Larkinella insperata: one gene and its partner. The protein of the gene in region 2 interacts with the protein of the main gene of each other region in a pairwise test. Links are inferred from orthologs where the notes say so. Each region holds a gene or a part of one and is shown on either strand. Other genes may lie near its edges.

The links.
Region 1: the proteins of OQ371_RS20485 (region 2) and OQ371_RS13960 interact in binary tests that used the Escherichia coli proteins (3 or more experiments, as listed by UniProt). The link is inferred for Larkinella insperata from one-to-one orthologs.

What each region holds. Positions count from the first base shown.
Region 1 is NZ_CP110973.1:3,470,934-3,486,364, forward strand. The notes cover bases 7,242-10,168. They hold OQ371_RS13960 (ABC transporter permease), read right to left. Parts: upstream 9,235-10,168; coding sequence 8,248-9,234; downstream 7,242-8,247. Other genes in these bases: OQ371_RS13955 (sugar ABC transporter substrate-binding protein), read right to left, coding at 7,291-8,226; OQ371_RS13965 (sugar ABC transporter ATP-binding protein), read right to left, coding at 9,253-10,168. Outside these bases: OQ371_RS13935 (DUF1553 domain-containing protein), read right to left, coding at 1-1,075; OQ371_RS13940 (c-type cytochrome domain-containing protein), read right to left, coding at 1,175-3,349; OQ371_RS13945 (DUF1501 domain-containing protein), read right to left, coding at 3,390-4,844; OQ371_RS13950 (PSD1 and planctomycete cytochrome C domain-containing protein), read right to left, coding at 4,849-7,170; more of OQ371_RS13965, read right to left, coding at 10,169-10,746; OQ371_RS13970 (Gfo/Idh/MocA family protein), read right to left, coding at 10,826-11,989; OQ371_RS13975 (sugar phosphate isomerase/epimerase family protein), read right to left, coding at 12,093-13,124; OQ371_RS13980 (class I mannose-6-phosphate isomerase), read right to left, coding at 13,210-14,433; OQ371_RS13985 (aldose 1-epimerase family protein), read right to left, coding at 14,461-15,431. UniProt on the Escherichia coli protein: Part of the ABC transporter complex RbsABC involved in ribose import.
Region 2 is NZ_CP110973.1:5,071,291-5,086,699, reverse strand. What follows is about bases 4,610-7,514. They hold OQ371_RS20485 (sugar ABC transporter ATP-binding protein), read right to left. Parts: upstream 6,848-7,514; coding sequence 5,372-6,847; downstream 4,610-5,371. Other genes in these bases: OQ371_RS20480 (sugar phosphate isomerase/epimerase family protein), read left to right, coding at 7,089-7,514; OQ371_RS20490 (sugar phosphate isomerase/epimerase family protein), read right to left, coding at 4,610-5,330. Also shown: OQ371_RS20505 (NADP-dependent glyceraldehyde-3-phosphate dehydrogenase), read right to left, coding at 1-366; OQ371_RS20500 (beta-galactosidase), read right to left, coding at 646-3,018; OQ371_RS20495 (sugar phosphate isomerase/epimerase family protein), read right to left, coding at 3,562-4,422; more of OQ371_RS20490, read right to left, coding at 4,428-4,609; more of OQ371_RS20480, read left to right, coding at 7,515-7,949; OQ371_RS20475 (phosphogluconate dehydrogenase C-terminal domain-containing protein), read left to right, coding at 7,995-8,828; OQ371_RS20470 (ABC transporter permease), read left to right, coding at 8,896-9,831; OQ371_RS20465 (substrate-binding domain-containing protein), read left to right, coding at 9,839-10,834; OQ371_RS20460 (PAS domain S-box protein), read left to right, coding at 11,645-14,992; OQ371_RS20455 (hybrid sensor histidine kinase/response regulator), read left to right, coding at 15,045-15,409. UniProt on the Escherichia coli protein: Part of the ABC transporter complex RbsABC involved in ribose import. Responsible for energy coupling to the transport system.

The DNA of each region.
Region 1 (15,431 bases), 1.6 Mb from region 2 along the record:
GCACAAACGGATCGTAGGGGTGGCTGTGGCACTGTACGCACGAAAAGGTGGTTCCCTGCCACACATCCCAGGTCGTATTCACCCGGTCGATGACGGCGGACACCCGAAACTCCTCGTCCTGCGTTCCGCCCTCGTCGTTGGTCATCGTGTTGCGGTGAAAACCCGTAGCCACCAGCTGATCGTCGGTTGGTGGTCCGCCGTTGGGAGTAGTCAGCAGATCACCCGCCAGTTGCTCAATGGTGAACTGGTCAAACGGTTTGTCTTCGTTGAAGGCGTTGATCAGCCAGTCGCGGTAGCGCCACATGCTGCGCGATAGGTCCGCTTCGTAACCTTTGGTGTCGGCGTAGCGGGCCAGGTCCATCCACATACCCGCCCAGCGTTCGCCGTAAGCCGGTGAAGCCAGCAAACGATCCACAGCTTTCTCGTAAGCATTAACTGAGGTGTCCCGCTGAAAACCTGCAACGTCCTGTTCCGTGGGTGGCAACCCCGTCAGGTCGAGGGATAACCGGCGCAGCAGTGTGGCCTTGTCGGCTTCGGGCGACGGTTTCAGGTTTTCTGCTTTGAGTTTATCCAGAATGAAATGATCAATTTCGTTTTTCGCCCACGTCAACTCGTCGCTTTCGACCAGCCCCAGCCGTTCCCAGAACGTACCAAGCTGCGGTACATCCGGTTTTTCAACGGGTTGATAGGCCCAGTGGTCCCCCCATTCGGCCCCCTGATCGATCCAGTTTTTCAGTAGCTCGACTTCTTCCGGTTTGAGCGCGGGTGCGTCCAGCGGCATCCGTTCTTCGGGGTCGGTGAGTGTCAACCGGCGGATAAACTCACTGGCGTCGGCATCGCCGGGCACGATGGCGTGTTTGCCGGATTTGGCCGGCGCCAGGGCTTCGTGTTTAAAGAGCAGGCTGAAGTTGGCGGCCTTTTTGACCCCGCCGTGGCAGGCAATGCAATGCTTGTTGAGCAGCGGTTTGATCTGCGTGTTAAAATCGACTTTGTCCTCAAACAGCCCCACCCACAAAAAGGAGGATAAGACCACCACGGCCAGGAGGGCGCCCACCAGATGGAGTTTGTAACGCATGGGATTCCGGAACGGTTTTATCGGGTCATTAGGAAACGGAATGTACGCAAAAAAGCGGACTTGTCCGCTTTTTCTACCTGCGATGTGTTGATTTTCAGGCTAATTGATAAACATCTCGTCCACCAGCACCAGCCCCGGTTTGCCTTTGCCGCCGTGCCATTCGGGCAGGGTACACGGTTTGGCGACGACTTTGAGACAGGCTACGGTTTGCGGTTTAAACGTACAGGTTACGTTGGTCAGCGAGTGTTCTTCGCCCTTGACCGGCATCTTTGGTTTAACGGTCGAGAGCAGTTTCATCTGATCCGGGCTGGGACCGCCCCAGACTTCAACCGTGCCCGGCGGGAAAATGCCGGTGGCTTCTTCAACCATGATGCGCAGGGCGACCGACGAGGCCGTTATCGGTTTTTTGAACTCCGAAACCACCACCATGTCGTTGTTGCGAACGCCAGTCCAGTTGTTGGCCCAAGCCGGGCTGTTGGCGTTAAACGTGCCCAGCTTCTGGTCAAAGAATGATTTGGGACCCTCGGCCTGGTGAACCCGGTTCAGCGGCTGCAACAGGATGATGCTGTCGGGTTTGTAGGCGGACCGAAAGAAGTCGAAGGTAGCGACGCTGCTGCCATACCAACCGTCTTTGTAGGCTCGGGCCTTGATGGTTGTCCGGTCGGTCAGCACGGTTTTGTTGTTGAAAACCGGCGAGTAGATGCTGTCGGGTTCGGTACCATCGGTGGTGTAGCGGATCTGAACGCCCTTGATTGGGTGCCGCAGGTCCAGCGGCAGCGTCTGCGCGAAAACCATCGAACTGTTTTTTACCTCCGGCGGATTCAGCGTGAGCGGATTGCTGCCGTCGTCTTTGAAACCGGCAATAAACGTGATGTTTTTGTGCGCTTTCTGCAGCTGCTGAATTTCTGAGGGGCTCAGCTTGGTTTCCCACAACGACACGGTCTGCAGATTTTTAAAATCCCGGATCTGGCTCTGCAAGTCGGCGTAGGTAACCTTCGTGCCGGAGAGCGTCAGGCTTTTCAGGTGTTGCAGTTTGGCCAGTTCCTTCAGGTCTTTGCCCGTCACATCCGTGAAATTTAAATCCAGTCGTTGCAGGTTTTCAAACTGGCTGATTGTTTTCAGGTCGGCATCCTTCACCGGCAATTTGGTTAGATTCAACGACACAATCTGGCTTTTGATGTCGCTCAGTTCCTGCAATTTTTCGGCGGAGTAGGTGCTTCGGTTGTAGAGGTTGACCGCCAGCGCCGGAGATTCTTTAGCCAGCGGGGCAATCGTGCGGTAGTCGTTGTTCAGTTTCTGAACGGTTTCTTCGTCAGCCGCGGCAAACTGGTAAACCTCTTCGGCCTGATCGGCAGGTCTGAACCGGGTCGATGCGATGCGCCGGAGGGAATCGGTGGGCGGCAGATCAACGACCTTCTCATTAAAATCCGGGCGGCCTTTAACCCACAGCGCCAGCAACGTGATTTCGTCGGTGGTCAACTGCGTTTTGCCTTTGGGCGGCATGTGCTTTTTGTCTTCTTCCGACAAATGAATTCGCTGGAGCAGCAGGCTCTGATCAGGGTCGCCGGGTTTGAAGAGCTTGCCGGATTTGCCGCCTTTCAGCAGCGCTTCCTCACTGGCCATGCTCAGTTGACCCTTCAATTTTTCGGAATTATGGCAACTGATGCATTTCTGCTCAAATATCGGTTTGATGACGTCTTTGTACACCATTGCCTGATCCAGCGCCACCGGTTCTGGTTCAGTTTCTTGGATAATCGGTCCGGAAATGAAGTTGTCGCCGTGGGTCAGCACCGCGCCGTAATGGCCCGCACCCACCAGCAGAAAGACCGTCAGGATGGCTGTGGATTTGGCCAGCGGAGCCTTGTACCAGTTTTTCGTGCGGCTCCAGTAGATGAAAGCGGAAAGGTAAAAAAGCCCGACGCCCGTCCATTTATGCCATTGCAGGACCTCGCCCGTATAACCGTCTTCCTGGGACAGAAACAGACCCATGATCACCGTAATGCCGGCCGACAGAATCCCGATCAGCAGCAGGTTGGTCAGGAAACCCCGGTAAAATTCGTTAGTCGCGTAAGTAGCATTAAAACGAAAAAGTTCCATCGCCATCGCCAGCAGCAGAATGACAATCGGGAAATGAAGAAACAACGGGTGCATACGCCCAATGGACTGCACCCAGGCCGGAACGACGATCCGGCTCTCGAAAAGCAATAGAAATAGTATGAAGACGGCCGAAGCAAACAATGCCTGCTCGGCCAGACTTTTGACCTTCTTAGTCATCACAAAAACAATCCAGCGGGTTTAGGAATGGGGTACTTTTTCAGGCAATAAGGTCGCGCACGACTTTTCCGGACACATCCGTCAGCCGGTAGCGACGGCCCAGGTGTTTGAATATCAATTTTTCGTGATTGAGGCCCAACTGGTGCAGAACCGTTGCCTGAAAATCGTGAACGTGTACCGGATTCTGGGCGATGTTGTACCCCAGTTCGTCGGTTTCGCCGTAAACGATGCCGGGTTTGATGCCGCCACCCGCCATCCAGATTGTGAAGCAGCGCGGGTGGTGGTCGCGGCCGTAGTTGTCGGCGGTTAGCTTGCCCTGCGTGTAGCTGGTCCGGCCAAATTCACCACCCCAGATCACCAGCGTTTCGTCCAGCAAACCGCGTTGTTTGAGGTCGGTTACCAGAGCTGCCGACGCCTGATCCACGTCTTTGGCCTGCTTGGCGATCTCGAACGGCAGGTTGCCGTGCTGGTCCCAGCCCTGGTGGTAAAGCTGCACAAACCGGACACCGTTTTCGGACAGCTTGCGGGCCAGCAAACAGTTGGCGGCATAGGTACCCGGTACCAGACAGTCCGGGCCGTAAAGCTTGACGATGTCGTCCGATTCTTTCGACAAATCCATGACTTCCGGCACCGCCATCTGCATCCGGTAGGCCATTTCGTACTGCTTTACTTTGGCCGAAATCTCCGGATCGCCGAACTCCTGGTAGGCCATGTCGTTGAGTTTAGCCAGGTTGTCCAGCATATCCCGGCGCGCGTGCCGGTCCATGCCTTCCGGATCGCGCAGGTACAAGACCGGGTCTTCGCCCTTGCTGAACTGCACGCCCTGGTGAATGGAATCCAGAAAACCGTTGGACCACAGTTTCGAGTAAACGCCCTGCCCGTTGCCGACCCCGCGCGACAGCAGCACCGTGAAGTTGGGCAGGTTTTTGTTTTCGTTGCCCAGACCGTAGCTCAGCCACGCGCCCATGCTGGGGCGGTTGCCCTGCTGCGAGCCGGTTTGCAGGAAGGTCAGCGCCGGGTCGTGGTTGATGGCTTCGGTGTACATCGACTTAACAATGCAGAGGTCGTCCACGATTTTGGCCGTATACGGAAACAGGTCGCTCACCCAGGCCCGCGACTGCCCGTACTGCTTGAAATCGACGAACGAGCCCACCAGCGGAAACGATGACTGGTTGGCCGTCATGCCGGTCAGCCGTTGGTTGCCGCGCACCGAGGGCGGGATTTCCTGCCCCAGCATTTCGCGTAGTTTGGGCTTGTAATCAAACAGTTCCTGCTGCGAGGGGGCGCCGTTCTGGAACAGGTAAATAACGCGTTTGGCTTTGGGTGCAAAGTGCGGAATGCCGGGCGTAAACCCTTCTTCGTCGGCGCTGTTGCCCCCAAACAAATCCGGAACCATGAGCGACCCCAAAGCCGCGCTGCCGAGTCCTAAACTTAACCGGGACAGGAACCGACGCCGGTTGAAATTAAAGCCGTGTTCTAAGATTTCCTTTTCCATGAAATTAAGTTTTCGTAATGGTTTCTTCCAGGTTGTAAATGGTCGAGACGACCCGCATCAGGGCGGCCAGTTTCGTCCGGTCAATTTTTTCGGGAACGGGGTATTCCCCCACGGCGAGGGCTTTTTCGGCCACCGGTTTTTTGATTTCCTTCGCTTCTTTTTCGTAATACGCCGTCAGCGTTTCGACTTCCTGTTCCCGCGGTTTTCGGCCCACAATCAGGCGAAACGCCTTGGTGATCTTGTCCTTGTCCGCGCTATTTTCCTGCAACAACCGGGCCGCCAGTACGCGCGACGCTTCCAGGACCGTGGGGTCGTTCATCATCACGAGCGCCTGCAACGGCGTATTGGTTTTCAGGCGTTTGACTTCGCACAAATCCCGGTTGCTGGCGTCGAAAATCGCCATCGACGGGGGCGGAACCGTTCGTTTGATCAGGGTGTACATGCCCCGGCGGTAAAGGCTGGGGCCGTGGTCCTGGTTGTAGGTCGAGAGCAAGCCCCGGCCCGAGGTGGCACCTTCCCACAAGCCCGCGGGCTGGTACGGTTTTACGCTGGGGCCACCGATGGAACGGTTCAGCAAACCGCTGCTCGACAGCACCAGATCCTTGACAAACTCGGCGTGAATGCGGTAGCGCGGGCCCCGCGCCAGGTAGACGTTGTCCGGGTCGTTTTTGAGCTTTTCCGGTGAAATAACTGCCGATTGCCGGTAGGTGGCCGACGTGACCATTTGTTTCACCAACCGTTTGATGTCCCAGTTGTGGCTCATGAAATCGACGGCCAGCCAGTCCAGCAGTTCGGGGTGGGTGGGCAGGTCGCCCTGCATTCCGAAGTCGCCGGAGGTTTTGACAATGCCTTTGCCGAAAAATTCCTGCCAGAGCAGGTTAACGTACACCCGGGCGGTCAATGGGTTTTTCTTGTCGAACAGCCACTGCGCCAGTCCCAGCCGGTTTTTGGGGTAATTTTTGTTGAAGGGCAGAATCGATTCGGGCGTTCCGGCCTGCACTTCGTCGCCCGGCGCGTCGTAATTTCCGCGTTGCAGAATGTACGTTTTCCGCATCGTATCCGGCTTCATGTCGCCCATGACCGATACGATCAGCCGGTTGGTGTCGGGTTTGTTTACGAACGTCAGAATGTTTTTTACGTCCGCGTCGCTGATTTCCATCAACGGTTTTTTGGCGTACGTTTCGGGGCCGCCAATCACCGACTCAATGCCCACTTCTTCGACGTTGTTGAAGAACGCGAAAAGCCGGTAGTATTCTTTCTGCGAGAAGGGGTCGTACTTGTGGTCGTGGCAGTGCGCGCATTCCATCGTCACGCCCAGCAGGCCCTTGCCAAACAAATCCGTCCGGTCAGTGACGTACATAATCCGGTATTCTTCCGGGATGACGCCCCCTTCTTCCGTGATTTTGTGGTTGCGGTTGAAACCCGTCGCCAGCAGTTGCTCTTTGGTCGAGTTGGGCAACAGATCACCCGCCAACTGCCAGGTAACGAAGTCGTTGTAATGCATGTTTTTGTTGAACGCGTGAATCACCCAGTCGCGCCAGGGCCACTGCGTTCGGTAGCCGTCGTCCTGGTAGCCGTGCGAATCCGCGTAGCGGGCCAGGTCCAGCCAGTGCAGGGCCATTTTCTCGCCGTAGGCCGGGTTTTTCAGCAATTGATCAACGGCTTTTTCGTACGCGTTCGGGCTGTTGTCGGCCAGAAACCGATCCATCATTTCCAGCGTCGGCGGTAAACCCGTCAGATCGAGACTTGCGCGTTTCAGCAACCGCTCTTTGTCGGCTTCCTCGTTGGGGGCCAGCCCTTTCTGCTCTTGCTTATGGAGAACAAAATAATCAATCTCGTTTTTGGGCCAGTCTTTCTGATCCACTTCGGGCAGCGCCGGTTTTTTCGGAGCCACAAACGCCCAGTGTTTTTCGTATTTGGCGCCCTGTTTGATCCACTTCTCAATCAGCTTGACTTCGCGCTGGGTCAGCTTAAGGTTGGACGAGGGCGGGGGCATCAGCAGGGACGTATCCTGGGTGGTGATGCGCAGGAATGCTTCCGACAATTCGGGTTTTCCCGCCACCAGCGCGTGGGCCGACGGGTTTTCCTGCAAGGCTTTGAAGGCGCTTTCGGCCACATCGAGCCGCAAACCTGCTTCGCGTTTGTTGGCATCGGGGCCGTGGCAGGCCAGGCATTTGTCGGAGAGAATGGGCCGGATGTCAAAATTATAACTGACTTCATCCGGCAGTTTGGCGTCGTCGGTCTTCGTAGTGGAGTCCGTTTGACAGGCCTGAATCATTCCCACAAAGCCGGTCAATGCACCAATCAAATAAGAGAACCGCTTCATTATTTACTATTCAGGTTTAGGAATTCGCGGGGTTACAGTCACTAGGCTGTTTCCCAAAATAAAGAGCAATTAACAAAAAGAACGCGTTAAGGACTGATATGATTCCACGGGATAATAATACTATTTCATAAATTTAGTCAAATTGTCCTTGGTAACCAACTGAAACGGGATCAAGACCTGCTTTTCGTAGGGTTGGCCTTTGGCAATTTTGATGGCCGTTTCGATGGCTTGCGCGCCCTGCTGCTCGGCATTCTGGAAAACCGTCGCGTCGAGCGTGCTCTTCTGAACGGCCTGCAGGGCATCCGGAATGGCGTCGATACTGACCACCACCACTTTATCCTTCAAACCGGCATCGGTCAGGGCCTTGACGGCTCCCAGGCCCATCTCGTCGTTCTGGGCGAAAACCGCGTTGATGGTGTTGCCGTACGACTGAATCCAGTTTTCCATCAGGGCCATGGCCTTGGCTCGGTCCCACTCGGCGGTCTGGTGGGCGATCAGTTTCAGGCCGGGGTACTGTTTCAGGATTTCGCGCGCGCCCTGTTCGCGTTTGATTTGAGCCGCCTGACCCATGTAACCATGTATCATCAGCACATTGCCTTTGCCGTTCAGTTTTTCGGCAATGAATTTCATGGCAATCCGCGCCGATTCCACGTCGTCGGAACCGATGAAGGCCGACGGTTTGGCCGTGGTTTCGGAGTTGACGTTGATGATGGGGATGTTGGCGGCCAGGGCCTTGGTTACGGCGGGGGAACTGGCTTCTACTTCGCAGGGGTTCATGATGATGGCGTCGACACCCTGCGCAATGAAGCTCTCCACCTGCTCGATCTGTTTTAGGGCCGACCGCTCGGCATCGACGGTGATCAGTTCCACATCCGATGCCTTCGCTTTTTTCTCAATTTCGTCGTGGACATTGACGATAAACTCGTTCTGCATACTGAGCATCGAGACGCCCACCGTTAGTTTTTTCTCGCCGTTTTCGCCCGACGAGGATTGGTTGCAACTGGTTAAAACGCTGGCAATTAGTAAGGAAAAGGAATAAAAAATAATTGGTTTCATAAAATAAATATAGGGAATCGGTTACCCGTTCTTGTGTTGATTTAAACTATCCAGAACCACCGCGCCGATGATGATAATGCCCATTACGACCTGCTGGTAGTAGGAGGTGACGTTCATTAAATCCAGCCCGTTGCTGATAACACCGATCAGCAACGCACCGATCAGGGTGCCGGTCATGGTGCCGGTACCGCCCGAGGTGCTGGTGCCACCGATGATGGCGGCCGCAATGGCATCGAGTTCAAAACCGACGCCCGCGTTCGGCTGGCCGGTGGTGATGCGGGAAGTGAGCAGGATTCCGGCCAGAGCCGCCAACCCTCCGCAGAGTGTATAGACCACCATTTTGACCTTGCTCAACTGGATGCCCGATGCTTTGGCGGCCTGTTCGTTGCCGCCGACCGCGTACATGTAGCGGCCAAGAACGGTTTTCCGGAGCAATACGGAGCAGATGATGAAGAAAACAATCAGGATGATGATGGGCGTCGGGATGCCCAGGAGTTGACCACCGCCGATGAAGTTGAACGAATCCGAGAGGTTCGAAACGGGCCGACCTTTGCTCAGAATCAGGGCCAGGCCCCGGCCGATGGTCATGGTGCCCAGTGTGACGATGAACGGCGGCACTTTGCTTTTGGTGATCACCAGCCCGTTGAACGCGCCCAGCAGCAAACCGGCCGCTAGCCCGGCCAATACCGGTACGATGACCGGGTACGTGTCCGGATGGGCAAACATAGCCGCTACGACCCCCGTTACGGCCACCGTGGAGCCGATGGAAAGGTCGATGCCGCCGGTGATGATGACAAATGTGACGCCAAACGCCAGCAGCGCATTGATCGAAACCTGCGTAACGATGATCATCAGGTTGGAAACCGTCAGAAACCTGGGTGTAATCATCGACAACACCACGCAGACAACGAGGAAAGCGATCAGAAGGCCGTACTGGCCCAGGCCGCGCAGGCGCCTGGGTGACGCTTTTTCAGGAGTAGTCAGTTCAGGTTTAAAAAGGGTCTTCATTCGGGTTGTCAAGCGTAATTAGTGATGCACCGCGTAGTGCATGATCGTTTCCTGCGTTGCTTCTTCCTTGCTCAGCAGCGCGGTTTGTCGGCCCTGCGACAGCACCAGAATCCGGTCGCTCAGGCCCAGGATTTCGGGCAATTCGGACGAAATCATGATCACCGCAATACCGTCGGCCACCAGCCGGTTGATCAGTTTATAAATCTCGGACTTGGCACCAATGTCGATGCCCCGCGTCGGTTCGTCGAGAATGACCAGCTCCGGCGACGACAACAGGACTTTGCCGATCACTATTTTTTGCTGGTTGCCCCCGCTCAGAAACCGGACCTGCTGATCCGGACCGGCGGTTTTGATCCGCAAATCCGTAATCATCCGGGTCGCGGTGGCCGTTTCGCTCTGGTCCTGAATAAACGGCCCCCGGGCGTGGTTCGACAGGCTGCCCAGCGTTAGGTTATGCTTCACCGACAAGGCGGGAATGAACCCCAATCCTTTCCGGTCTTCGCTAACATAACCAATTCCGTGCTGAATCGCATCCTGTGGAGTCTTGATAATAAGTTGTTTTCCTTTTAAATAAATTTCGCCTTCGTCGAGCGGGTCCAGTCCGAAGATGGCGCGGGCAATTTCGGTGCGACCGGCGCCCATCAAACCCGCCAGCCCCAGCACTTCCCCGGCATGAACCTCAAAATTGATGTCGACAAAATTCCCTTTCCTGCGCAGATTCCGCACGGCCAGCACTTTTTCGCCTTTTGGCGCGACGGATTCGGGGAACAAACTGTCAATTTCGCGGCCCACCATCAGCCTGATGAGGGTTTGGTTGTCCAGGTCAGCCGCGGGTTGGGTGGCGATGTATTTGCCATCCCGCAACACCGTTATGGTGTCGGAGATGGTAAATATTTCGTCCATTTTGTGGGAAATGTAAATGATGGCGACCCCCTGCTGCTTCAGATCGCGGATGATGCCGAAGAGCGTCGCCACTTCCTTGTCGGAGAGGGCGGAGGTGGGCTCGTCCATGATGATCACCTTGGCGTTGTTCGAAATGGCTTTGGCGATTTCCACCATCTGCATTTCGGCCACGCTCAGGTATTTCATTTTCGTCGTCGGTGAAATCGTAACGCCCATTTGGGTCAAGAGCGCTCCCGCTTCCTGATTCAGTTTTTTCTCGTCGACCCAGCTAAAAAAGCCCCCGCGCGATTCGCGGCCCAGGAAGATGTTTTGCGCAACGGTCAGTTCCGGCACGACCAGCAACTCCTGATGAATCATCGAAATGCCTTTTTTGAGCACCTCGCTGACGGCCCCGGTTTTCAGTTCCTGCCCCTCAAAGAAAATTTCACCCGCATCCGGCTGGTGCAGCCCGACCAGAATTTTCATGAACGTTGACTTTCCAGCCCCGTTTTCGCCCATCAGTGCATGAACCTCGCCTTTCCGCAGGGCCAGCTGAACCCCGTCCAGCGCCTTCACGCCCGAAAAGGTTTTGATGAGTCCGCGAACGGTAAGAATGGAATCTGGATGCATAATTGATTTCAGAACGAATTTGGGGATAAACAACAGCCCACGGTTGTAACCGTGGGCTGTCCATTGGTATCAGTACGCCTTACTTCTCGGTCCACTCGACGCCGGTATCCTGCCAGCTTCTTGCTTTGGCCGAGTTGATGACGGCTTCGCAGACTTTCTGGGTTTCCAGCGCGTCTTTGAACGTGGGCGAGCAGGGTTCTCCGGTTTCCAGGCTTTTCAGGAAGTCGGCTACCTGGTGGATAAAACCGTGTTCGTAGCCGATGCCCAGACCCGGCACCCACCATTTGTCCATGTAGGGCTGATCCCCATCCGTGACGTGAATCGAACGCCAGCCGCGCACCACCGACTCATCGCTGTGGTCGAAGTATTCCAGGCGGTTCAAGTCGTGCAGATCCCAGCGGATCGAAGCGTTTTCGCCGTTGATCTCCAGCGTGTACAGGGCCTTGTGGCCGCGCGCGTACCGGGTTGATTCAAATAGACCCAGCGAACCGTTTTCGAAGTGGCAGTGGAAAATACAGGCGTCGTCGATGCCCACCGGCTGCACTTTACCCGTCACGGCGTGCATCCGTTCTTTCACGAACGTTTCGGTGACGGCCGACACGTCCGTGATGCCGCCGTTGATCCACATGGCCGTGTCAATGCAGTGCGCCAGCAAATCGCCCGTTACCCCCGAACCGGCAGCTTCCACGTCCATCCGCCAGGTACCCGCACCACCCTGCGGAACGTCGGCGTTGATGGTCCAGTCCTGCAAAAAGTTGGCGCGGTAGTGGAAAATCCGGCCCAGTTTGCCCGAAGCCACAATCTGCTTCGCCAGCGTGACGGCCGGGAGACGACGGTAGTTGTACCAAACCGTGTTGGCAACCCCGGCTTTGTTGACGGCATCGACCATTTTCTGGCCTTCAGCCAGACTGCGGGCGAGCGGTTTTTCGCAGAGAATCATTTTGCCCGCTTCGGCCGCGGCAATGGCGATTTCGGCGTGGGTATCGTTCGGCGTACAGATATCGACGGCGTCGATGTCGTCGCGGGCAATCAGGGCTTTCCAGTCGGTTTCGATGGATTCGTAACCCCATTGGTCGGCAAAGGCCTGTACTTTCTCGGCGTTGCGTGAGCAAACGGCTTTCAGAACCGGCGTGTAGGCCAGATCGGGGAAGAAATTAGGAACGCGATTATAACCGTTGGAGTGCGTGCGGCCCATGAAACCGGTTCCGACCAATCCAATTCGTATTTCTTTTTTAGCTGCCATTGTTAGAGGTAACGGGTTTTACAGATGTACGGTGTTTCGTTTCGGTACCCATGGCCTGCAGGGGGCGCCCGCCGGTTTGTGGGTACCGAAACCGAAAAGGTAATTATTCACTCCAGCCGTGCTGCTCGCGAACTTTGATCATGGCCGCCAGAATGTCATTCCAGGTCTGTTGTTTATGCATGACCTCATTCGGGAACATACAGCCATCCCAGCAAATGTGTTTGAAGGCTTTGGTGAGGTTGCCGTTTTCGTCGCGCAGCCAGTAGCCGGCGTCTTTGGTGATGTCGAGTTTACCGTTCGGATCGGTGGCCAGGCAGTGGCGACCGGTTTTGTCGTGCGAGCCGGTTCCGTGCACGGTTCCGTCGTTCTGGGCAATGTGGAAGTCGATGGTCCAGGGGCGCAGGGCGGCCGTCATTTTTTTCAGACCCTCCTCCAAAGCCGCGCGGTCGCTCCAGTCGAAGTCGGCGGGCAGGATGCGGTCTTCGGGGCTGTTGTAACCCAGCATATACAGCAACGTGTGCGACATATCAGCCTGGAAGCCCATGTTCGGACGATCCACCGCCACTAGTGTGTCAATCATCGCTTTCCAGCTATGCATACCGCCCCAGCAGATTTCGCCCTCGGCCGCCAGCTTCTCGCCGTATCCGGCGGCAACATCGCAGGCTTCACGGAACGTGTCGGCAATCAGTTTGGTACTGCCCGCCGGGTCTTTCGACCAGAGTTCCGGTGAACTGGCCGAGTCGATCCGAATCACTCCGTACGGACGAATTCCGCTTTCTTTCAGCAACTGGCCGTATTCGCAGGCTTTGCGCACCATGTCGATAAACACGGCCCGGTCTTCTTTGCTGCCCAGGATGGGGCCGCCCCAGATTGGCGCCACCAGCGAACCGATGACCAGATTGTGGGCCGCTACTTTGTCGGCTAATTTTTTAGCGCCTTCCTTGGGGTCGTTGATGTCGATACTGGGGTCGAATAAGCCAACATCGACGCCGTCGAACTTCACACCGTCGACTTCCGCACCTGCCGTCAGTTCCAGCATCGTATCAATGGGAATCAGGGGTTCGGAGTCAGGGCCTTTACCCACGACACCCGGCCAGGTGGCGTTGTGGAGCTTGGGGAATGTATTTGCGCTCATGATGATTTTTTGGTTTAAGGTATTAGTGGTTGATTGGCAGTTTCGGGTAGCTGACGTGCATTGATCCGCTACCCGAAACCAGACATTATAAAACTAAATCCGGATTGCTCGGACCGAAGTGTTTCAGAATAACAATCGGATCGTTTTTAGACGGGTTGACGATGGTAACGCCTTCTTTCGCTGCTTTTTCGCTAACGAAAAATTCATCGTCTGTCAACTGGCCGTACCGGATCAGGGCGGGTGTTTCGATGTCCCAAACCCCCAGTTTGCCGTGGCCCTGCATGACAATCAAACCGTAGGCTGCGCTGTCTTTGATGGTGACGGTCTGGCCGGGCAATACCGTCAGTTCCTTGGCGCTGAAGGCGTCGGATTTGTAGCAAACCCACACTTCTCGGTATCCTTCGGCGGCCATTTCGGCTTCATCTTTTACCGGTTTCGGCACCATATACCGGTTTTTCATCATTTCCGGGTCGACGTTCAGATCCCAGTCGATGGCTTCCATCAGTTGGTCGTAATCGCCAATGCGGTCTTTCGGGGTACCGTTCCAGAGCAGTTCTTCCGGAATAATGGCTTCGTTCACCAGCGACTGGTACATGGCAAACACGTCGGACGCTTTCTGCGGCTCGTACGTACAGAGGCTGCCCGGAGCGTGCAGCAGGCCCGGCGGAACATCCCAGCCCGTTCCCGGTTCGAGCCGGTAGGCCATTGAGTAGTTCGTGATTTTGTTATCGCCTTTGGTGAAGTTTTGCAGGCATTCCTTGATGGTCTCCTTGCTGGTGCCGGGGGCGATACCGATAAAAGTGTACGGGAAATCACCGCCGTGGTTGTTCAGCTGCGGGGGGAAGTAATAAGCTTCCGGTTTGCCCAGCTGCCCAATCTGAGCCGCCTGCTCGTCGTTGTGGTGCAGGTGGTGGGGCAGAGGACCCATGTTGTCGAAAAATTTGGAATACATCGGCCAGCTACCGTATTCGTTCCACAGCCGGTCGCCGATCAACTCGCCTTTCAGTTCGTCAACGGCGTCTTTTAGCAGAAACTGCACTTCCTGGTCGCCATCCTGGAAAACAACCTGGCTCAACCCTTCGTTTTCGCCGGTCAGCGGACCGTTTTTGGCGGGCGTGGTGGACGATAACCAGCGTTCGTCGATACCACCGCGCTCTCCCCCCAGGACGTAATAATCATCGGGGTGTAACTTAATCCGGCGTCCGGGAACGCAGAAGGAGCGGGGCACCCAGGTCGGGGCCAGCCGTAAAATACCTTGTCCTTGCTCTAGTGCTTTTTCAGCTAAACTTACTTTCTCGGTTGTTTCCATGAAGGGTTCACTTTTAATCGGCTAAACTTATTTTCCTAAAAAGGACTGAATGGCGTCTTCCATACTCAAAATCTGGATTTCAACTTCATAACTCCGGCTTTCGCCCGGTTCCAGAAACAGCAACGTTTGCTGGGCGCGGGCGGCTGCCTGACCAATGGGCGGATGCGTACCCGGTTCAATGCCCGTCACGTATTCGCCTTTGCCCCAGTGCTGCCAGTTGGTCAGCCACGGTAGCTGGTCTTTCCGAAACCGCAGGGCCAGCGCAAAACCGAGGGCCGCGTTGTATAAACCGGCCGTACAGACCCCGTCCGAATCGGCGGTGGGATCGATGATTGCCACTTCCTCGCCCGCGCCGTTGTGGTCTTCCAGCGGGGCCGGGCATTTACGGAAGTCGTTGCCTTCGATAAAAATCGTGTTGTTCGGTCCCGGGTGCCGGGGTTGCCAGCTTCCCTGCCAGACGATGTCGGTTCCTTCATCGACCAGCGGCCAGCCGAAGTTGAAGTGGTACAGCAGCATGTGCGGAGCCGCCGTGTTGGCCCGGTTGATCACCTCGTCGTGAATCCGGATCGTTGGCTGACCGAGCGTGCCCGAAATCGTGCGCCGGAGTTCCAGACTGGGGCCGAACACGCGCGTCTGCCGGATGATGCCGGTAATGCTCATGTCGAACTTGCCCCGCAATGGGTCGGGCTGGATGATGGATTCGATTTCGGCCGGGAGGTTGCTGATCTCGTCGTGCAGACCACGCTGGCCGTATTCGTCGGATTCGGGACCGCCGACGTGGGTCAGGCCGCAGGTGGTCAGCAGACCGCCGGTGAAGGTACGGAGCCAGTCGATCCCCCGGTCCGACAAGGGTTGCGGGGCTGTAACGCCGATCTGGCTGATCCAGGCCAGCCCGTGCTGGTTGTAAAACGCATCGGCGATGTCCATCGCCCGGTCAATGACTACTTTGTAGCGCAGGCCCGTTCCGGTGTTGATCCAGGCAATTCGGGTGCCCCGGC
Region 2 (15,409 bases):
GACAACTTCTTTTTTCTGCTCGACCATCTTGCTGACGAAGCGTTCCATGCACCGGATGCGGTCGGTCACCGACATGGTCGGCCATTCGCCCCGCCCGTTGTCATAGGCCCGCACGGCGGCCTCCAGGGCATCAAGGGCTTCCTGGTCGCCCGCCGGAAGCGGGTAACTGCCGATCACCTTCCGGACCAGCCCTTCGGCAGTCCGCGTATAAACCGGTGAAAGTACTTCCTGCGTTGGACCGTCCCAGGAACGGATTTCGCCATCGACCAGGTAGTCCCGCTGATGCAGGGGCATGATCCGAAATTCTTCCGGAATCTGATCTTCGGCCGGAAACAAGCTTTCCAGCTGCTGCGATAAGTGAGTCATACAAACAAGATAGAAATGGTAATGAGGACTAGTAAGGTTGATACAAAAAAACCGTCCTTAACAGCGCAGGCCGGTCATTATGCATAAGAAGTCGATGAAGGAAAGGCCCCACCGAACGGCGTCGGGCACGCAAAAGTAGGGAATGTGCCTGGAAACGCAGCAAGCGATGCAACCGAAAAGTTGATTTAAATCGATTGGCAAACCTTCATTCAAAACCCAGAAAGCAAAAAATAACCCGGACGTTCAGCCCGGGTTATTTTTCAGGAATCAAGAGATCGATTACTTTTTCAGCACGTTGACCGTTACGGCCTGTTTGCCGCTCAACACCCGTAGAAGCAGCAGGCCCGCCGTTTCGCTGGCGACGCTGAACTGCTGATGCTCGATTGACCGGGCGGCTTCAACCAGGCGGGTATGAATCACCCGGCCGCGGATGTCGGTTAGCTGGAACCGCACGGCTTTGCCTTCGGCCCCCTGCACCCCCACCTGCACCTGATCATCAACCGGGTTGCCCAAAACCGTCACGTTCAGCCGGGGTTCCGGCTCGGTTGACTCGGTCGCCCGCCGGGCAGGGGACGGACAGGTCAGCATCTTGGGCGCGTATTTGAGCGTGTAGCTGCTGTTCAGCACCTTGGCGCTGATCTGGTGGGGCTTGTTGTCTTTCAGGCTTGCCGGAGTCACAAAACTGTAGGCATGGCTGCCGTTTCCTTTCCCGGCCGCCACCAGATCGGGCCGGTTGATATCGGCTTTGGTTGTCCCGATTTGCTTCCCGTCGGCATAAAACGCTACGGAGAGGGGCGTGTTGGGTTTATCCCGGTCCCAGACCCACCCCCGGATGGTGCCGCACTCCACTTTATCCAGAAAGCCCTCAAAATTACCGGTTACCCCAACGGGTCCGGGCTCCGGTTCTTCGGGGCCGGGCTGGGGTTGGGCGCCTGCCTTCACCCGGATGGCGAATTTATCCGTGACCGAAGCACCGTCGTCGTCCGTCGCCGTCGCCACTACAACCATGTGCACCTCGGCCGGTGGGGTTCCCGTAATGCGGTTGGTTGTGGCGTTGTAGGTAAGTCCGCCCTTCAGGCCGGTTACTTCCAGCCGGGCAATGGTTCCGTCCGAATCCCGGAAGTGTTGCTTGCCCAAGGCCAGGCTAAACGGTTTGCCGACCGCGATGTTTATATCGGGAAACGGTTGAATGACGGTCGGGGGCTGGTTTTCGGCGGGCTGCGAGGGGTCTCTTTCTTCGTCGAGCAGATCTTCAATCAGGTGGACGTTCACCGGCTTTTTGCCCGATTTATTGTACTGCTCCGTCCAGCGGTTGCTGACGGGGCCGTAGAAATCCCGCAGAATTTCCGAGAGTTTGTAGCTGATGGTTCCGCCCGTCTGCACCTGCGTCACCGGCCTGGAGAGCAAGCCAGCGTCGAGCACCTTTCTGACCAAAGCCGTCAGCGCCGGACGGGCATCACTACCGCCGAAGTTGGCCAGCGTAAGCATCGAAGCACCGTGTTCGAAACATTCCTGGACCTGCGCAAAATAAGCGTCGATCGATACGGATTGATGGAACATCCCGTCTACCGCGTTGATCAGGAATGCCCCCGGCTTGAGGTTGCCGCGTACCACATCCATCGAAAACCGGTGGTTGTAGTCCGGCCCATCGTTGAATTTAAGGCCATCGGCGTGCTGGTTCAGGCTTTTGAACCCGGCCGTACCCCGCAGCCCACTCAGCCGGTCCCAAACCGCCCCGTGCTGATTCACGACCCGGATGGCGCCATCCACCGACCGGATGGTCTGGGTGATGTCGTTCAGAAACGTTTCGAGCAGCCGGTGCCGGAAAATATACCAGTCTTTTCCCCGGTTGCTGGCGGTGTAAACGCTGTACGGATCGCTGGTGTTGCCGGTTGGCGGGGCAACGGCGTTCCAGTCGGCAAAGCTCGTTCCCCAGCGGCTGTTGAGGTCCGTCAGCGAAAACCGCGCCCGCAGCCAGTCCCGAAAAGCCTGTTTCATGACGTTGCTGTAGTCAAACCCGATGGGACCTTTCAGGCCATCTTTGGTATAAACCGGTGAATATTCGGCTTCCAGCGCGGGCGATGAAACCACCGATATAAACAGCAGCTGATTCTGTTGCTGGAGGTAGCGATACCGCTTGACGCACTCCTGAACAAAATTCTTCGTGAGGTCCATGGTGGGCTGGTGGGCGAAACTCACCTGGACGATGCCCGCGCCCGTCTTCTTGGTTCCGTCGGCAGCTACCATCGTCTCGTTTTCCGTCCAGAAACCGCCCAGGCGCGTGTTTTCCCGCCCCACAAAGATGCGCAGCGCAATCTTGAGCCCCAGCCGCTGCGCCGTGTGCACGTGGGAATCCACCACCTTCCAGTTGGGCGGGCTCTGGCGGGTCGGATACACCATGTCCCAGTTGATCGTAATTTCCACCGCATTACACCCCGCAGCGGCCGAATGGGCAATGCGCTCGTCGTCGATTTTCGGATCGGCTTCGAAATTGAAGATGGTTACACCCAGATACCGCTTTTGGTTGATGGGCACCGGGCCACTCGACACGGTGTAAGGCTGGCTGACCGGAGCCTCTTTTCCCCAGATGGACAGGGGAATCAAGCCAAACAGGAAAGTAAGACGGAGAAGTGATAGAAGTTTGTTTCTCATTTCAGTTGCGCTGACAATTAATGTATATACTAGTAATAACTACCTAATTACCTGAACTACCAACCGGCCGTAAGTAATCTTTACAACCGTTATGCACAAACGGCTTTGCTGCCCTTGTTACGGCGGCTACCTTCAAGACTCAGCACTAAAAAAGGGATTAACTCATCTGAATACGGGACCCCACCGATAAACCGCTCTACTCATTAAGGCCTACAGAATTGTCTGGCAATTTAATTACCGCTAACTAACATTCGCTAAGCAAGGTATTGACAAACAGCGGAAAAATCTGTCCCGCTGGATTGATTTCCGGCCCACCCACACTTGTTTTTCTGCCGCGTGTAACTTAGTTCAGCGAACGAACGAATACCTTGTCCATCTGTTGTCCTTCCCACCCGACAAGGCGAGATGCTCCCAAAGAGTACTTTTTTCGCTCAATTAGCTAAAACAACAAGTCCGGTACTCTTTATACGCTTCTGGTTTCGAAACCCGGTTACCGGGCACATCGGCTTGATCTGCCCGGTCCTCGTCGGCTTTCCCTTTGCTTCACCCGCGTCGGGAAGGCCCGCCCGTGGCCAGATCGGAATTTGCTTCGGCGTTTTGGTACCGATCTTTCAGCAGGTTCATCATGTACACGTTAATCTCCCACTGGCTGGCAATTGGCATCTGCGTGTGGGGCAGCAGAGGCATGTACGGTGCCGGGCCGAACTCCGTCGTGATGGTTACGGGAACCCCTTTTTGCCGGTGTTCGGCCACCACTACGTCCCACCAGGCCAGGTGGGCATTGAGCGTTTCGGCCCATTCCGGCGCGCGCGGGTCGTTGACCTGGGGCCCTTCCGGGTGCCCTACCCGGCTGTGAAGGTGATCGGTACGGCTCAGGGCCAGCCGGACGGCTTCAACCTGATTTTCGAGCAGCGATTCGTGGACATTGCACCAGTGCGAAATGTCGAGGGCCAACCGAACGGCAGGTAGTTGCTGAAGGTATTCGCGCGTGATGTGGGCCGCAAAAAAGGCTTTGCCCCGGTGGGTTTCGTGCACAATTTTCACGCCGGTTTCGGCCGCAATCCGGTCGGCTAAATCGAACAGCCGTTTGTTCTGCTCAAAGGTAAAAAAGTCCTTGCCGGTCTGGCAGTTGATGAACAGCGGGCGGGCGGCACACAAGTGACGCAGGTACATTTCGTAGTTCTGAGCGTGTTCGTCCGGATCGGCTTCCAGCGACTGCCAGTACTGCCCGATCCACTGCAGACCGTACTTCGCCAGGGTATCGAGAATGAGCGACCGGGCGGCTTCCTCAAACGGCAGGGCCATCTCTACGCCGTCGTAGCCCGCGGCTTTGACGTTCTGGCAAAACGGGTCGAAAGGCAGGGTGTTTCCCCAGTGCGGGGCAAAAAATTGACAGCTATTCATCGGGTTTAGGGGTTTTCCAGGCGGTTTTTATAGTGTCGCCAAACGGCCATGGCGTTGCGCAGGTTGGTAGGCTTATCGCCTTTCATTGCGTAGCACTGCACCCCAATCGGTCCGCGAAAATCCAGGTCCTGCACCGCAAACCGCACCAGTTCGTAGGTATCGAAACTGCCGGTTCCCAGGGGCAGAATGTACTGGTTCCAGACGCCGTTCGGGCCGTTGTTCAGGGCCGACGCATCCACGTCATTGGCCCCCGACAGGGTCATCATTTTCAGGTACGGCCGGAGCGCCGTCAGCTGTTGTTTCCAGTCCGAGCGGTCGGCTTTGGGCGTAGTAGCCAGCCAGTGGCACAGATTAAACGTCACCCCCACGTTGGGCTGGTTAATGGCCTGCGCTAACCGGAGGGCGTGGTCGGTCCGTTCGACGTAAAAGCCCAGGTGCGGGTAAATGGCTATCGGTACGTTTGCCTGCCGGGCCCAGTCAGCCATCTGCCGCAATTGCCGCATTACCAGCGAATCGGCCTGCGCGGATGGCACTTTGAACCGTTTCTGGCTGCTGACGATGTACGGGGCCACGACGGTTTTCGTCCCTTTCAGCGCCCGGATGTCGGGTTCAATGCGCGGGTCGAGGGGCGCATCCAGATCCAATTGAATGTAGAAATACGAGCCGGTAAAGCGGTGTTTGTCCAGGGCCGCCTTCATGCCTTCGAATGAATCCAGTTGATTGATCTCCAGACCGTCGTACCCCAAGCCTTTAACCAGCGCCACCTGCTGATCGAAGGTTTTATAGGTCGAATCGCCCCGGATGGCGTTGTGTAGCGCAAAGAAATCATTCCGGACTTTTCGGCCCGGTTGGGCCATACCGTACGGGATCAGTCCAATCAGCAGGAGCAGCAGCGGGAGTTTTTTCATCGAATACCGAATTAAGAAGGGTGGGTTATGCGTTGCATATCTTATGAGTTTGTTGCCAGCGACATGACCGCTTCCTCCGTTGCCTCCTGCCGGGTCAGTTCGCCCGCAAGCTGGCCCTGGCGGATTACGAGAATGCGGTCCGACAAAGCCAGCAACTCCGTCAGCTCGCTGGAAATGAGCAAAATGCCCTTGCCGGCAGCCGCCAGACTCCGCAGCAGTTCATAGATCTCGGCTTTGGCGCCAACGTCAATGCCGTGGGTAGGCTCGTCAATGATCAGGACCCGCGGATCGGCCAGCAACCACTTGGCCAGCACCACTTTCTGCTGATTGCCCCCACTTAGCGTAGCGACCAGCTGACGGGTTGAAAAAGCCGCAATCCGCAGTTGCTGCTTGAACCGTTCGGCCAGCCCGGCCGTCTGTCGGTCGCTGTACCACCGCCCCTGCCGGGCGGCCGTCAGATTTACCGACACGACGTTTTCTTCAACGGAACGATCGGGAAACAGCCCTTCCGATTTGCGTTCTTCCGGGATGTAGCCCACGCCCAGGCGCAGCGCGTCGGCCGGGTGCCTGATCTGAACCACCCGACCGTTGAGCAGGATATGGCCGGATTGAATCGGCATTGCGCCGAACAGCCCGCGCGCAATTTCGGTGCGACCCGCCCCGACCAGTCCCGCCAGCCCGAGTATTTCGCCTTTGCGCAGCCGGAAACTGATGTCCCGAAAACCGGTTCCGCGGATGGCTTTAGCCTCCAGCAACACCTCATCGGTGGCCGACGACGACACTGCTGCCTGCACGAGTTCCCGCCCTACCATCATTTTCACCAGTTCGTCGGCGGTCACTTCCCGAATCGGCCGCGTGCCCTGGTAGGTGCCGTCTTTCAACACCGACACCCGGTCGGCAATGGCAAATAGTTCGCTCAGGCGGTGGGAAATGTAAATCACGGCCTTCCCCAGGGCGGTTAACTGGCGAATTATCCGGAACAGCGTCTGCGTTTCCTGTTCGGTGATCGAAGCCGTCGGCTCGTCGAGAATCAGCAAATCCGGGTTTTGGGACAGGGCCTTGGCAATTTCAACCATCTGCTTTTGCCCCGGCGACAGGTCGGCCACCCGCGTATCGGCTTTCAGGCGGTTGAGGTCCAGCGTGCCCAGGAGTGCCTCCGTTTGCCGGTACAGCTCCCGGTAATCGATGAAGCCCAGGGCGGTTCGGGGTGGACGGTTGGCAAAAATGTTTTCCGCCACCGGCAGGCTGTCCACCAAGCTCAATTGCTGATAAACAATGGCGATGCCCAGTTGGGTGGCGTGGGCCGGTCCGCGGATGATGACGGGTTCACCCTTCCAGATCAGGTTACCGCGATTGGCGGTTAGATTTCCCGTCAGAACGCCCATGAGGGTGCTCTTTCCGGCGCCGTTTTCTCCGCACAACGCGTGTACTTCACCCGCCTGTACATCCAGGGAAACGTTTTCCAGCGCCTTAACACCGGGGAAATACTTGCTGATGTTCTGGAGTTGTAGTAGCATAGGAGTTTCGTCCGCGACAGAACCGGTTCGGGCATACCCCTTTCCCCAACGGCCTGCCTGCAAAAACCTTTAGCGAAAGTTTTTTACCCATCAGCACCGTCCCATCACCGCAAATTTTAAATTTTTCACCTTTTTGTTATAGCCTTTTGAAAAATAAAGTACTTTTGCCCTTATCTCTACTCTACTGTACTGTACTTAATCAACAGAATGGTGGAGTTGCCTAAACCCTTATCCAAAACGCATGCAATTGGGAGTATCGTCGTACACCTTCGGTTGGGCCGTGGGCGTTCCCGGGCACTGGCCGGATCACCCGCTGGAGGAACAGGGATTGCTCGACAAAGCCGTTCAGGCGGGGGTGCAGCTGGTTCAGTTGGGCGATAATTTACCCGTCCACGAGCTGTCTGAACGTCGTTTGCAGGCGCTACGGCAACGCGCCACCCGGGAATCCATCGCGCTCGAACTGGGCGCGCGGGGCCTGACGCCCGGGCATCTGCATCGGTACCTGCGGCTGTGCGAACACCTGAACGCCCGGCTGCTCCGCTTCGTGATCGACGGCCCGGATTATGAACCCTCCGTGGCTGAAGTGGTGACCGTGCTGAAAGAAGCGGTCCCGACCTTCCAAAAAACCGGGGTCACCCTGGGGCTGGAAAACCACGACCGGCTGATAGCCGCCGAATTTGCCACCATTGTGGAGCAGGTTGGCAGCGAGCGGGTCGGTATTTGCCTGGATTCGGTCAATTCGATGGGCGCGGGCGAAGGGCTCGAACAAATCGTCGGAACGCTGGCCCCCTACACCGTGAACCTGCACCTGAAAGATTTTGGCATTCAACGGCTTTCCCACCTGATGGGCTTCCAGATCGACGGGCGACCCGCGGGGCAGGGCCTGCTGAACATTCCCTGGTTGCTGGAACGGATCGGGCAAACGGGCCGCTGCCAGACCGCCATTCTGGAGCAATGGGTGGTGCCGGAAGCCAGTCTGGACGATACCATCGCGAAAGAAAACCGCTGGGCCGCAGAAAGCCTGACCTATTTGCGGACGCTGGCCGGTCTGGAGTTCTCACCGAACCAGGCGACGGTTCTTAATCACCGGACTGGGAAGTAATAAACTATACTCGTTACACGCTGAAAAATCGTAAACCGTACAATCATGACCAAAATAGCTTTAGTGGGAGCCGGTGGCAAAATGGGCTGCCGTTTAACAGATAATTTTCTAAAGTGTCCGGAATATGACGTTTCCTACCTGGAGGTGAGTCCTCAGGGCATCGAAAACCTACGGGTGCGCAACGTCACCGTTAGCCAGGCCGAGGAAGCGATTGCCACGGCCGACGTGGTGATTCTGGCGGTGCCGGACGTGCGGATCGGCGGCATTTCGGAAACCCTTATTCCAGCCATGAAATCCGGCGCGCTGGTGCTGACCCTCGACCCGGCAGCTCCGCTCGACGGTGTAATTGCCCACCGCGACGATCTGGGCTACGTGATTGCCCATCCCTGCCACCCATCGGTTTTCAACTGGGAACCCACCGAGCAGCAATTCCGGGATTTTTACGGCGGCATTACGGCTAAACAATCCATCGTCGTGGCCCTGATGGCCGGTACCGAAGCGCACTACCAACTGGGCGAAAAAGTGGCGCAGGACATGTACCAGCCCATCGACAAAACGCACCGGATCACGCTCGAACAAATGGCCATTCTGGAACCGGCGATGGTGGAAACCCTGGCCCAGACGTGCATGGAAGTGGTCCGGGAGGGCTTCGACCGCATCGTCGAACTGGGGGTGCCGGAAGCCGCAGCCCGGGATTTTGTGCTCGGGCACCTGCGGATTCAGATTGCCGTGCTGTTCAAAGAGGTCAACGGAACATTTTCGGATGCGGCCTACAAAATCAGCCGCCGGGCCAAGCCGATTCTGTTCCGGGAAGACTGGAAAAGCATTTTTGAAATGGACGACATCCGCCAGCAGGTGAAAGACATTACCCAACGCTAACGGCTGGCGGTCTTTTGTTTTGCCCGTCGTTTCCGTACCTTTTTTGCGCCTAACTCCGACCCACCTCATGCGTAACTTCTTTCAGGACCGCGTTTACTCCCTGGCGTTGACCATTCTGGTGGTTGGCCTGGTGGCCGCGCTGGTTTTCCCGGATACGTTTCCGACGTTCGGGAATTTCAGCCAGGTGATGCTCAACCTTTCCATCGATGCCATTGTGGCCGTGGGCATGATGGTACTCCTGATTGCCGGGGTGTTCGACCTGTCGGTGGGCTCGGTGGTGGCCTTTTCGGGCGGTCTGGTGGCGTACCTGATGCATTTCCACCAGGTTCCGGTGCCCCTGGCGCTGCTGGGCGGCCTGGCCGGGGCGGTCCTGATTGGCGCCATCAATGGCTACCTGATTGCCTACCAGGGCATTAACCCCATGATTCAGACGCTGGCGATGATGGGCATTGTGCGCGGGGGGGCGTTGATGGTCAGCGGTTCGGGCATTCAGAATCTACCCTACTGGTTCAACGCCATCAGCCAGTCGAAACTGCTGGGGATTCAGATGCCGGTCTGGTACATGCTGCTGGCGGTTTCCGTTTTCACATTTTTGACCCGCAAAACCGTGTTTTTTCGCCGGTATTACTACATCGGCAGCAACGAGAAGGCAGCTACCCTGTCGGGAATCCGGGTGCAGCGGATGAAACTTATTGCGTTTATCCTGTCGGCTACACTGGCCGGAATCGCCGGTATTCTGCTGGCCTCCCGGCTGGGGGCCGCCCTTTCCACGTCGGGCCGGGGGCTGGAGTTGCGCGTCATTACGGCCGTGATTCTGGGCGGTGCCAGTTTGTCGGGCGGACAGGGCAAAATTCCCGGAGCCTTGCTGGGGGCCATTTTCATGGGAGTCGTCAGCAACATCATGATCATTGCCCGCGTCTCGGGCTACTGGCAGGAAATCATTCTGGGCCTGATTCTGATCAGCGTGGTGTGGGTGGACATGGTTTTACAGAAGCGTAACTAGCAGACCGATGAAGAAATTACTGTTTTTAGCCCTCCTGGCCTGGGGGTGCGAACTACCACCCCGCCAGGGCAATACCAGCACTACCCAGACGCCCGTTAGCCAGGCCAAAGTCCTGTCCGGTCCGGAGGAATACGTCATGGTGACCACCGCCGTGACCATGCCGATGTACGTCAACCACGATCAGGCGGCTTTCAAACGCTGGGGGCAAAAAATGGGCGTCAACGTGTCGATTCTGGGTCCAGCCGAGTGGGATATTCCGGCCCAGATCAACACGATCGAAGAAGTGATCGGTACGCGGCCGACGGGCCTGCTCATCAACGGCACCAACCCGGCCATTGCCAGCGTGATCAACAAAGCCGTAGACGCCGGGATTCCAACCGTGGTTTATGATTCCGACATTCCGGGCTCCCGGCGCCATGCGTTTCTGGGCACCGACTGGTACCAGATCGGGCAGATGCAGGGCGAAGAAATGGTTCGGCTGACGGGCGGTAAAGGCAAAATCGCTTACATGGGTATTCTGGGACTGACCAACATGGAAGCCGGTTTTCAGGGCCTGCTGGACGTTATCAGGAAATACCCGGGACTGGAGGTGGTTGGGAAATACGACGACAAGGCGAACGTGGAAGAAGCCGCCCGCATCACGTCCGACCTGCTGGCGGCCCACCCCGATCTGGCGGGTTTGTGCGGTTTCGATTCCAATTCCGGGCCGGGCATGGCCCTGGCGGTAAAAGAAGCCGGGAAAGCCGGAAAAGTTAAGATTACAACCGTTGACTGGGAACCCGAACACCTCCAGCTCGTGCGGGAAGGCGTAATTCACATGCTAGCCGGCCAGAAACGGGAGCTTTTTACCTGGTACGGAGCCCAGATGCTCTACGACATGGTTCACCAGACGAACCGGCTTTCCTCAAACGACGTTCAGGCCCAAATTACCAACATTCCGACGGTGGTCAATACGGGTTTGCTGCGCATCACGAAAGAAAATGTGGCCGAGTTCATGCACTGATTCGGTGCGTTGCCGCTCCGGCCTAAACCGGTATTTTCGCCTAGCAACCTATCATATGAACTAATGAGATAAATTATATTTTCATTAGAATTCGCTTAGAATTCAAAAAAAATCTTGACACCGGTACGATCCGGTAGCCAAAACGCCTTTACCTGATCCATTTTTTAATTTTCCAAGAATCCGGCTTCCATTCCCAGCATTCCTCTGCTTGATCTTTATTTTGATTCCACCGAACGTATATCAACGTATATACATATACGACATTCTAAATCCTTTATTTAGCGGACAGAAAATTATTCCCTGCCTGCCATTATTCTAACCAGCAAACTTTGTAACTGCTGTAAACTATATAGTAACTTTTTTAGATACCCCTCCCGGCTTAGGTATGAAATTTGCTTCCTAGATTGATAAATTAACTTAACGTATGTTGTTTTCGCTTTTATCAGGTCTTGGAAAAGAAGAACAAATAACCGTTAATGCCGTTAATTTTATCGGACAATAGAGTACCCTAACCTATAGTAACGGTCATTGAGTGCCGACGAATCGTTCGTTCAACGGTGTTTAGTAACCGACCTCCTTTAACTGAGTAAGGCCAGATGGCTCCTGCCGACGGACCTGCCTAGTGGAGGCTAGCGTTCGTCCAAACCCGTTTGTAAAGCTCAGGTCAGCAGATTCAATCCGGACTTGCGAAGCCTCCAATTTTGAGGATTCCTGCTCAGTTAAAGAATGGTTTTATCGGCCCTTTTAACCCTGTATGAACACTTAATCAGAAACGCGTATCTATGAAGTACACCCTTTATCCGGTTTAGTATGGAGAAACTGCTACAGGTTTTATTTAGTGCTTCCCCGCAGGGTGTAGCCTTTGTTGAACCTCTTTGCAATGATCAGCAGGAAATCCGTGATTTTCGGTACCGGATGGTTAACAAGGCTTTTTCCCGAGTTCTGCGCCTAACTGAAAAAGAGCTTACCGGTCAGCTTGTCAGTTCGGTGCTTCTGGCAACGGAAAGCCATTTTCTGTCGCGTTTAACCCAGGTATTCAAGTCCGAACAACCCCAGCAGCTCACCGTCGACCTCCAGCGGAAAGGCCAGGGCAGCTGTCTTTACGTGACCTTGACCCCCCTGGACGATCAGGTGATGATTACGATTCAGGACATCACCGAGCAAAAAAAAACCGAACGGAAACTGCAACGGCGGCTGGAAATGGAATCCATTATTTCATCCATTTCCGCCCGGCTGATCAACATGGATGCCGCCGACCTGGATGCCTACCTCGTGGAAGCGTTAGGCCAGGTGGCGACGTTTAACGGTGCCGACCGGGCCTCCATTTTCAATTTCTCGGTCGATCGGAGAGTTGGCAACTGCACCCACGAATGGTGTGCCCCCGGCATCGCGTCCCGAAAAGAACTGTTGCAAAACCTGCCGGTCGATAACCAGGACTGGCTACACGACCAGCTGGCCACCGGGCGCGTCTTACAGCTCGACAGCACCAAACTGCCTCCGCAGGCTGTTGGCGAAGGGGCTCTTTTCAATGTTCTTCCCATGCGTTCGTTGATGATTTTCCCGTTGATGCAAGACGAGAAAACGACGAGCTACATTGGTTTTTACGCCATCCGGCAATCCCAATCCTGGGACGAAAACGACATTTCGCTTCTGCAGACCTTTAGTTCCCTGGTGGCCAACGTGCAGAAGCGGCTCAAGCAGGAAACGGCCATCCGGCGGATCAACGACCGTTTAACGGGGTTGCACACCATCGATCAGGCCCTGCTCAGCCCCCGGTCGGCGGAACACTCTCCCCTGCTGCTGGCTTTGCGGCACATCAACGCGCTGGTCCCCTGCGAACGTTTGACCCTGTTTCGCATCAACAAGGCCACGGGTTTGGCCACCGCCGAATACCAGATCGCCAACGGCCGGACGGTATTGAACCCGGACCTGATTTTTCCGATCGATTACTTTCTTACCCTGCCAACCTCCGGGAACCAACCGGCGTATTTGTTCGACGTAGGACCTAACGAACCCGGTATTTTGGCCGGACTGCACCTGTACGAGCAGGGGTTTCGGTCGCTGCTGGTTATGCCGTTGCACAGTCGTCACAAGTGCATCGGTGCGTTTACGATGGTATCGACCAGGCCCGATTTCTTTACGGAAGAATACCTCAATATCGCCCAGGAAGTTGCCAGCCAGTTAGCCATCGCTCTGTATCAGCAACAGCTCGATGAGCAGCTCAGGAGTTATACGGAAGAACTCGAGCAACGGGTGGCGGCCCGCACCCGGACCATTACGGAATTATCGACGCTCCAGCAGGCCATCCTCAAGCACGCCGGTCAGGCCATTCTATCGACCGATCAGGACGGTGTAATCCGGACGGCCAATCAGGCTTGCGAAAAACTAATTGGGTACCCGGCCGACGAACTGATCGGGCGCGTAACGTACGTTCAGCCCGGCCCCGACGAGAACCCCGTTCCCTGCGTATCGTTTCAGCATCCGGCCGCCGGCAACAATGCGCCGAATTTCTTCCGGGCTGCGATGGCGGGCAACGGCTTTTTCAATACCGAGTGCGTGGTGGTGGGCAAAAATGGCCGCAAAGTCCCGATCCTGCTGGTAACCAGTACGCTGCAAGACGAAGACGGTGTTGTTATCGGGTACGTTGGGATTGCTACGGATATTTCCGCGCTGAAAGCTGCCGAAGCGAATTTGCAGCAAAGAAACCGGGAATTTAACACCTTTTTCACCGGGGCGCTGGATATGCACTGCATTTCGGACACGCAGGGCAATCTGCTGAAAACCAACCAGGCTTTTCGACTGGCGCTTGGGTATTCGGAAGGCGAGCTAATGGCGATTCCGTTTTTGTATCTGCTGCACCCCGACGAACAGAAATTTGTCTTCCAGAATCTGCTGACTCCTATTCTCTACCAACCCATTCGTAACCAGATTAACCGGTTTCGTAAAAAAGACGGCACGTACCGCACGGTAGAATGGAACGCCATCGGAATCGACAATCTGGTTTACGGGTCGGCCCGCGACATCACCGAACGGCAGGAGGCCGAAGCGGCTTTGCGGGAAAGCGAACAGCGGTTCCGCGAAATCGCCGACAACGTTGACGAGGTCTTCTGGATTCATTCCGCCGAGCCGTTTGAATTGTTATACATCAATTCGGCGTACGAGCGCGTCTTCGGGATTGACCCCAACCGGTTGACGTACGGCGATATGTCGTTCCTCGATACCATTCTGGAAGAAGACCGGCCGATGGTGCTGGCCGAATTCACGAAATACCGGCAGGGACAGGAGGTAAGTGTTCAGTGCCGGGTACAAGGGGTTTTTACGGAGGTGCGGTGGCTTCAGATCCGAACGTTCGTTACGAAAGATTGCTGGGGCAACCCATCGCGGTACATCGGCATCGTCAACGACATTTCCAGCCAGAAGGAAACGGAATTTATCCTGAAAAAGTCCCTGCATCGGGAGCAAGAACTCAACCAGCTCAAATCCCAGTTTGTCGCTACGGCTTCCCACGAATTCCGGACCCCGCTGACGGCCATTCAGACCAGTGCCGATTTAATTCAGTTGTATCTGGAACAGCCCCCCGAAACCGCCCGGCCCTTCATCGAAGACAAGCTAGGCGTCATTCACCAGCAGATTCAGAACGTCAACAGCCTGCTTTCGGACCTGCTCAGCATCGGTAAAATTGAAGCGGGCAAGATCGCTTTTATTCCCCGCTATGTGGACGTTCTGGCGCTCTGTAAACAGGTCGTCAGCAACTATTTTAGCCATCAGCCCGATGGGCGCTTCGTTCAGGTTTCGGTAGAAGGCCCCCCCCACCACGCTTTACTCGACGAAAAGCTGATCCGGCACATCCTGACCAACCTGCTGTCGAACGCCTTTAAATTTTCGAAGGAAAATCCGCTTCTGGTGATCCGGTTTGAACCGAACGTACTGGTCATTCAGGTCATCGACAAGGGAATTGGTATCCCTGCCGGCGATCTGCCGGGACTTTTCCAGACGTTTTTCCGAGCCCGCAATACCGAAGCCATTCAGGGCACGGGCCTGGGATTGGTCATCGCCCGGCAATTTGTGGAACTTCACGGCGGCACGCTGAACGTGGAGAGTGAAGAATCCAAAGGCACAACCTTTACCATTCAATTACCGATTGAGAAAACCGAATAAGGGCCGCAACCGGACATTGTAAACCCGATTCCACATTATTAAAAAGAACTGTATGGCGACGCAAATTTTATTAATCGAAGACGAAATCCAGATCCGGGAAAATGTAGCCACCTTATTGAGCCTGAAAGGCTACGAGGTCTCCACCGCCCCCGATGGCCGGGAGGGTATTAGCCAGGCCATCGTATCCCCGCCCGACCTGATCCTGTGTGATATCATGATGCCGGAGATGGACGGCTACCAGGTTCTGGATACGATTCGGAACAACCGGTCGCTGGCGACGGTCCCGTTTATTTTTCTGACGGCCAAAACCGAAGAAATCGATGTACGCCGGGGGATGGTTTCGGGAGCGGACGACTACCTGACCAAACCGTTTACGCTGGATAGCCTGCTGCGGACCATTGAGGGCCGACTGCAGCG